2 regions of the Paenibacillus sp. ALJ109b genome follow, and region 1 is predicted to be linked to the other one. Evidence: riboswitches for the same ligand, from Rfam matches in the RefSeq annotation. Region 1 holds a riboswitch; the other holds the start of a gene.
The links. A riboswitch is a leader RNA that binds a small molecule or an ion and turns the genes downstream of it on or off. The one in region 1 is predicted to bind S-adenosylmethionine.
Positions count from the first base shown of each region.

Region 2: linked by a shared signal. The riboswitch ahead of G3352_RS25715 (methionine ABC transporter ATP-binding protein) and the one ahead of metA (homoserine O-acetyltransferase MetA) in region 1 are both predicted to bind S-adenosylmethionine.

Region 1 covers NZ_JAAIFP010000023.1:120,221-124,623, reverse strand. The annotation lists gene G3352_RS21035 (HRDC domain-containing protein) at 1-194, shown strand, start outside; gene corA (magnesium/cobalt transporter CorA) at 287-1,222, opposite strand; SAM riboswitch class I at 1,676-1,800, shown strand; gene metA (homoserine O-acetyltransferase MetA) at 2,035-2,952, shown strand; gene G3352_RS21020 (aminotransferase class I/II-fold pyridoxal phosphate-dependent enzyme) at 2,977-4,164, shown strand; gene G3352_RS21015 (trans-sulfuration enzyme family protein) at 4,157-4,403, shown strand, end outside.
Region 2 covers NZ_JAAIFP010000030.1:74,907-79,309, reverse strand. The annotation lists gene G3352_RS25725 (MetQ/NlpA family ABC transporter substrate-binding protein) at 1-699, opposite strand, end outside; gene G3352_RS25720 (methionine ABC transporter permease) at 780-1,439, opposite strand; gene G3352_RS25715 (methionine ABC transporter ATP-binding protein) at 1,440-2,474, opposite strand; SAM riboswitch class I at 2,602-2,743, opposite strand; gene G3352_RS25710 (Cthe_2314 family HEPN domain-containing protein) at 2,874-3,602, opposite strand; gene G3352_RS25705 (COX15/CtaA family protein) at 3,817-4,403, opposite strand, start outside.

The DNA of each region.
Region 1 (4,403 bases):
TGCCTGAAGAGGAGCAAGAGGCAGTATGGAGTGCCTACGAGGAGCTGGGAGATGCGTTCCTTAAGCCCGTGTTACATAAGGTGTACGGAGAAGAGAAGCCTGGCGGGAGCAATCTGGAGCAGGTCTACGAAAGACTGCGCATGATCCGCATCCGGTTTCGTCGTCACACAGAGACGGAGCAGAATGCAGGCTAGATTGGAAATAGGACGTTAGTTGTCATAAATTAAGCGGATAATAAAAAAAGACGAGACGCCTCCAGATGTGGAGCGCTTCGTCTTCTGCTATTTCAAACCCAATCTTTTTTGCGGAAAATAAAGAACATGCTCAGGCCCAGGGTAACCATCAGGCCAATAACTACAAAATAACTATACTTCCAGTCCAACTCGGGCATGTTCGTAAAGTTCATCCCATAGATGCCAGTGATTACGGTCAGCGGCATGAACACCGTGGTAATGGCGGTGAACACACGCATGATTTCATTCGCCCGGTTGGCGATACTGGATTGGTAAGCTTCTCGTAAGTTCCCCATCAAGTCGCGATAAGTCTCAAAGGTTTCGGATATTTTCACAGCATTCTCATAAATGTCACTAAAATACTTTTGCAGTTGATCATCAATAAGACGCAGATCTTTTTTATTGAGTGTGTTAATGACCTCTTTCTGAGGACCTAGCACTTTCTTCAGCCACAAAATCTCACTGCGCAGCCCGATAATCTCATTCAGATGAGACTTCTTGGTATGCATCAGAATGTCCTCTTCAAGCTTCTCGATGCGCGCTTCAATTCGGTCACCGACAGTGAAATAATTATCAACAATCAAGTCAACCAGCAGATAAAGCAGCTTATCTGGCGTACTGATTTCCTGTTCCCACAGGATTGGTTTCAATGTCCGCAATTCGCTGACTTTCTGTTTGGTAACACTGATAATAAAGTGTCTGCCAAGGAACAAGTTGACGGCACGTAAAAAAATCTCTTCATCATCAAAACGAATGCTATTAATAACAATAAAATAATGGCTCTCATAAATTTCAATCTTTGGACGTTGTTCTTCGTCACTCAAACAGTCTTCCACGGCCAGATCATGCATCATGAACAGCGGCTGAAGTACCGCCAAATCGTCTACGTCTGCATCAATCCAGTAAAATCCCTCCGCTGGTGGAGTCAGCGCCTGCTGAATGTCGTCCACCGGAATAAATACACCGTTATTTACCAACCGGATTTTCATTATTCATCTACTCCTTCTGCACCCGCCAAATGGGCGGATTTCATCAATATGGGCGCAAAAAGAACAGATCAGCCGGTCGGCAGCGGAGCCTGGAAGTCAGGACTGCGTTCGCTCTATAATCAAACGGAAGTAACGTCCCGCTGCCGGCATGCTGATATCAATTCTCTATGCAGTTTGTCGGAATTCGGCTGCCAGTCAGGCCTCGGGTCGCCATCCATTGAATATGTCACCTCTCACATAAGGGTTTATAACACTTGTCTAGTATACCGCTGGTACAGGGTCCTTTCAAGCGCAAAAATGTGTCGATTTCGCGCCCTGGAGCAGTGTATGACAACGGATGATGAACGGTTCCGACCCTGAGGAACAGACATTGAACTACACCTTGACGTGAGGGGATTAATGTCTTAAAGTAAAAGGTGAACCACACTAGTTTTTACAATTGAATAAAGCGAAATCTTATCAAGAGTAGGTGGAGGGACTGGCCCGATGAAACCCGGCAACCGGCGGTATACCGCACGGTGCTAATTCTTGCAGCGACCAAGTGTCCAAGTGACACTGTTGTAACTGAGAGATGAGAGAGGCGCATATCTATTTACATATGACCTTTCTCGGAATCCGAGGAAGGTCTTTGTTATATGCACCGACTTCTCAGCAGTGATTTTCGCTAAGGAACTTGAGCTTGCCGCCAGCAATGTGGTTGCAATTCAGCGCCTGCAGGCAAGTTCATGGCAGCCTATAACTGTACGGATGCGAATCGTATCGAATCTGCAGTGGCTGCATCTATCTATGCACAAGGAGGAGTTAGAAACACCATGCCAATCAAAATTCCAGACACACTGCCTGCCAAGGAAGTACTTGCAGGAGAGAACATCTTTGTCATGGACGAGACATCCGCTTACCAGCAGGACATTCGTCCACTACGTATCGCTATATTAAACCTGATGCCCACAAAGGAAACGACAGAAACTCAATTGCTTCGTCTGGTGGGTAACACACCAATTCAGGTAGATATCGTTCTGGTTCATCCGAAGTCTCATACGTCCAAGAACACTTCCCAGGAATATTTGGACTTGTTCTACAAAACCTTTGATGAGATCGAACACCGCCGTTTTGACGGCATGATCATTACAGGTGCTCCTGTAGAGCAAATGGACTTTGAAGACGTGAACTATTGGAAAGAAATCCAGGAGATCTTCGAATGGACCAAAACCAATGTGACTTCGACCATGCATATATGTTGGGCTTCCCAAGCCGGTTTATACCATCATTTCGGAGTTCCCAAAGTTCCATTGGATGAAAAATGTTTTGGCGTATTCTCACATACGATCAACAGATCCAATGTGCAGCTGCTGCGCGGATTCGATGAAGTATTCAACGTCCCGCATTCCCGCCATACGGAAGTGCGACGTGAAGATATTGAAAAAAATGAAAACCTTGAAATATTGGCTGAATCAGAGGAAGCGGGTATTTTCCTGGTTGCTACCAAAGACGGCAAACAGATTTTTGCAACCGGACATGCCGAGTATGACCCGCTTTCATTGAAATGGGAATATGACCGTGATGCAGCTAAAGGCATGGACATTGCGCTTCCTAGACATTATTTCCCGAATGACGATCCTTCCCGTGTCCCCCCTGCCACTTGGCGGGCACATGCAAACTTATTATTCTCTAATTGGCTCAATTACTATGTGTATCAAGAGACACCTTACGATATTGGTCCGCAAATCTAATCGACATTACAGGAGGATGCTGCAATGGAAGACAACAAGTTGAAAATCGAAAGTCGATTGGCCCAAATTGGGTCTATCAATGAACCGGTAACGGGCGCCATTAATTTTCCGATCTATCAATCCACTGCGTTTCGCCACCCAAAGCTTGGACAAAGCACGGGATTTGATTATATTCGTACGACCAATCCAACCCGTAAAGTGTTGGAAGAAGCAGCGGCAGCGTTGGAATCTGGTGATGCAGGTTTTGCCTGTAGCTCTGGAATGGCTGCTTTGCAAACGATTTTCGCTTTATTCGGACAAGGGGATCATCTGATTGTATCGCTGGATCTGTACGGCGGAACGTATCGTTTGCTTGAACGCATCCTGTCTCGATTTGGTGTGACAGCAAGTTACGTAGATACCAATGACTTGGCAGCTCTGGAAAGTATTTGTCAGCCCAATACAAAAGCGGTATTTATTGAGACACCAACCAATCCATTGATGATGATTACGGATGTGGAAGCGGTATGCTCCTGGGCCAAGAGCCACAACTTGCTGACCATTGTGGATAATACACTACTGACTCCGTTCTTCCAGCGTCCAATTGAACTCGGTGCTGATATCATCATCCATAGTGCCACGAAGTATCTGGGTGGTCATAATGATGTACTTGCCGGATTAATTATTACCAAAGGGGAAGAATTGTCGGCCGAAATGGCATTCCTGCACAATTCTATTGGAGCAGTGTTGTCTCCAAGCGACTCCTATCAGCTGATGAAAGGCATGAAGACACTTGCTCTTCGCATGGAGCGGCATGAGTATAATGCTTTGACGATTGCCAAGTACCTTTTGGAGCACCCAGCCGTTAATGAAGTGTATCATCCTGGTTTGTCGGATCATCCCGGATTTGAAATACAGAATAAACAATCCAGTGGAAATACAGGCATTTTCTCTTTCAAAGTAAAGGATGCTCGTTATGTTGAACCATTGCTTCGTCACATCAAACTGATTGCTTTTGCGGAAAGCCTCGGGGGTGTAGAGTCATTGATGACTTATCCTGCGGTACAGACCCATGCGGATATTCCGATTGAAATTCGTGACGCGGTAGGTGTAGATGACCGTCTGTTGCGCTTCTCTGTAGGGATCGAGCACGCCGAAGATCTGATTGCCGATCTGGGCAATGCACTCACAGCTGCACAGCAGGAGATAGAAGGGGGAACGCATCATGAGTGAGCAAAACAATAATGCCAAAAATCATGAACGGAATGTTCATTCCGACCTGAAGTTCGATACCAAGCTGCTGCATTTCGGTGACGAAATCGATAAAACCACTGGGGCTTCCAGTGTGCCAATTTACCAGGCCTCCACATTCCATCATTTTGATATTTTTAATCCACCTCAACATGATTATAGTCGTTCCGGTAACCCGACTCGTCAGGCATTGGAGGATTACATTACATTATTGGAAGGTG
Region 2 (4,403 bases), on a different contig from region 1:
AGGGTTACCTTGCAGGTCCTCGATCAGCAGCGCATCCTTCTCTGGGTTCAGATTGGCTTCCAGCGCGTAGTTGGCGTTGATGAATACCAGGTCTGCTTCATCCAGTTGACGAGGCATCATGGCTGCATCCAGCTCGATGATATTCAGGTTTTTCGGATTAGCTGTAATATCCTGAATCGTAGAAGTGATATTTGTGTTGTCTTTCAGCGTGATAAGTCCTTCTTTTGCGAGCAACAACAGTCCACGACCGCCGTTGGATGGGTCATTAGGGATGGCTACTTTTGCGCCGTCTTTCAACTCATCCAATGATTTGATTTTTTTGGAATAGCCAGCAAATGGCTCAACATGCACAGGTGTTACAGCAACGAGGTGGAAACCACGTTCTTTGTTCTCTGTATCCAGGTAAGGTTGGTGTTGGAAAAAGTTCGCGTCCAGTTGTTTATCTTCAAGCTGTTGGTTAGGTTGAACATAATCATTGAAAGTCACGATTTGCAAGCGAATGCCTTCAGCTTCGAGTTCAGGCTTGATGCTTTCCAAAATTTCCGCATGTGGTGTAGGTGATGCTCCCACTTTCAATTCTACGGTGCGCGGTGCGCCTCCAGCATTGTCAGCGCCGCTGTCGGAATCCTTGTTGTTTCCGCAAGCCGCTAGAACCGCAATCAGCATAATACTAAGTAGAGCAAAAGACCATTTTTTCATGTGTAAAACCCCTTCTCCAATAAATTTTTTTTGCATTTTGCCCCAAATCGATACCGAATCAGGCAAATGCTATATATGTGTTATTTCCTGGTGAACCATTTAACCAAACGATCGCCAGCCATCTGAAGCACTTGCACCAGAATGATCATAAATACAACGGATATAATCATAATTTCATTCTGATAACGGAAGTATCCGTAGTTGATTGCCAATGTTCCCAGACCTCCACCACCAACCATTCCCGCCATCGCCGTGTAGGAAACAAGGGTAACGATTGTAATGGTGATCCCGGCTAGCAGACCCGGCAATGCCTCTGGCAGAAGCACACGCCTTACAATCTGTCCGGTTGAAGCCCCCATCGCCTGTGCCGCTTCAATGACGCCACGATCCACTTCACGCAGTGTAGTTTCCACCAACCGGGCAAAGTATGGAGCTGCGGCAATGACGAGCGGAGGTATAACACCCAGCACCCCTGTAGCTGTGCCAACCAGTGAACGCGTAAACGGAATGAGTGCAACAATCAGAATGATAAATGGCACTGATCGCAGAATGTTTACAATAAACGATAGTATCGTGTACACCACTTGAGACTGAATCGAAGTCGACCTTGCCGTCATAAACAGCAATACGCCTAACGGTAGACCAATGATGATCGTGAACAGGCCCGATGCTCCCAGGATTTGCAGCGTTTCAATTGAAGCCTTACCGATTTCTTCCCAACGTACCGTTGAAAAATCCATTTAACGAAGCACCTCCACATCAAGTCCCTGATCCACTAACTCTTTAATGGTGAGATTAATCTCATCTAACTGCCCCTCAAACCGAACGGTCAGCTGTCCATAGGGAACTTGTTTGATCGTTGAAATGGTGCCTTGCAATATGGCGAAATCCACTCCTGTTTTACGAACCGTTCTGGACAAAATCGCCTCATAGGTTTTATTGCCCAGGAAGGATATTTTCACAAGCTTAGAAGCTCCGTTCGTCTGTAATGAGACATCTGCACTCGCCAGAGCGGTCTCTTCTAATGCAATTCCAACCTCATGATCCCGCATCATAAAGTCACGCGTAATGGCATGCTGCGGCTTAAGGAATACTTCCGTCACTGGGCCTTGCTCCACGATGCCTCCCTGATGGATAACCGCCACCTGATCACAGATATTCTGGATCACGTGCATCTCATGGGTAATTAGAACAATCGTCAGGTTATACTTTTTATTGATATCCAGCAATAACTTCAGAATCGAATCGGTTGTCTGGGGATCAAGTGCCGATGTGGCCTCATCACACAGCAGCACGTTCGGATCACTCGCGAGCGCTCTTGCAATACCAACCCTTTGCTTCTGTCCGCCTGACAGCTGGGCCGGATATTTATTGCTGTGGTCCTCCAGTCCAACCAATGCAAGCATTTCCTTCACTTTGCGATCAATTGCAGCTTTGGGCGTATTAACGAGCTTCAAAGGAAAAGCCACATTGTCATACACCGTAGCTGAGGATAACAGATTAAAGTGTTGAAAAATCATGCCGATCTTACGCCGTTGTTGTTGCAGATCGGACTTATTAAGATCGGTTAGGTTGATTCCATCAACCCAAACCTCGCCTGCCGTGGGGCGTTCGAGCAAATTGATACAACGAATCAATGTACTCTTGCCTGCACCGGAATGACCGATAACCCCAAATATTTCACCCTTGCGGATATTCAAATTTAGATCGGATAAGGCCGTCGTACTTTTTGAACCTTTACCGTACGTCTTGGTTAAACCTTTTAATTCAATCAAAATTACTGCTCCTTCCCACTGCCTACATGTATCTTTACCCGAATGAAAGGAAAACTCCCCTTCATCGTACAAAAAAAGAGCCCCTTTTGCAGAAACAAAAAGGGCTCTTCACGTGAAAGATTATACCTTCTCATCTGCCAAAATCGTGCCTTGCACCATTTTGTAGGAATTAGCACCTAACATCTATAAAGTATGACACAGCTGTCATGCAGTTATAAATCGGTTGCCGGGCTTCATCGGGCCTGTCCCTCCGCCGCTCTCGATAAGAAATATTTAATTTATAAGTTCAGTAGTAGTTATAATGTTAATGTCATAAATGTTAATTCCATCTAACTGTCGATCAGGAACTCAGTATAATCCAAGTATTCCGATTTGTCAAAGGCAAATATTACTATCCAATCAGTTCGCCGGTTGATTCATTCCCTGTTTATGCCACTTCTCATTGATGTAGCCATACGCTGCTTTTAACGTCTCACAGACCATATCCACACCTTTGCGGAGTTCCACGAGATGCTGATCCAGATCCTCCAGCTTCACTTTCCCTTGCAAAGTCTGGTGCAGCTGCCACAGATCATCCTGCATTTCGGAGTTCATGTAATGAATCTCCATGTTTCGCCGTTTGCGCAATTTGCTCATTGGCTCACGGTAAGAGTCCTTGATCCGAATTAGTTCGTTGGCAAGAACATAATGCAGCTTATCATATCCGAACTGTCTTAATACGGTGAAATAAGAATAATGAGTTTTAACATTGGTTGTGTTCAGCTCAAATATTTCATTCAACACTGTACCTAATTTATCCAGAATGGCAAAACATCGGATGAAGCCATCCTTATAGAAATAGACGTAACGGGCATACTCTGCTTTTTCTGGTAATGTCATATCATCCGTAGAGCCCGCTTTGACTTTCTGACGGAAATGGGAAGCTGCAAAACAGCTTTGCTCCAATTCATCCAGCGAAGAGATCAATCCCTGGGTCCATATATACAGTTTACGAAAATCATGGGTAGGATCATGGTCCACATGCATCTGTCGCTGAAATAGCTCAAGCGTATCCGCCATCGCTTCCATCGCGTCCTTTAGTATGCCTTCATTCTTACGCGGCTTTTCACCCAGCAACGTTCGCAGCATATATAGCCTCCTCTTTCCACTCTGCAGATCATCAAATTAATAATAATTCATCATATTAAACAAAATCGGAATCAGAGTAAACGTGTGACCGCTGCTTACAATAGGGTGCCCTGACACGCCTGACATCAAACAAAGTTCACCTGTCCAATGATGTACATCATCGGATGGTGAACTTCACTGGATTCATCCCCTGAACTACAATAATTCGGATATATTAGAACCGGTTAACGGGCCGATGCAGCTTGTACACCAGGAAACTCATATAGGTTAATACCCCGAATAAAATGGCAATATCAAGCATATGCGCCAGCGCTACAAACATATACACTTCCGGGCGGTTCATCGTGAGCATCAGTCCAAAACCAATAACCACTTGCAACAAAACCAGAACAACAGAAATGACTCCTAACGCTCTTAATTCCGTGTTATCCGGATGTTTGCGATACGCAAAATGACCGAGAATTGCAATGACAATTACTAATGAAACAGCCGCCACCCGGTGAGCAAAAGCAACAGCTACTCCTCCCGAGAGCTCAGGAATAATCTGCCCGTTACAGAGCGGAAAGCCTGAACAGCCTCCAGCAGAATCCGTATGGCTCACAAATGCTCCAGTATATACCACGAGGTACGTATAAATCGTGGAAAACCACACCAGATTTCGGAAGCCTTTGCTAACTCGCGGATATCGATTCAGTCGTTCCAATCCACCATGGCGAGCTTCCTGCCGAATACCTAGCGCCATCATCAAGGAGCTGGCAAAAGCAATTAAGGCAAATCCGAAATGCAGTGCCATGACTGCGG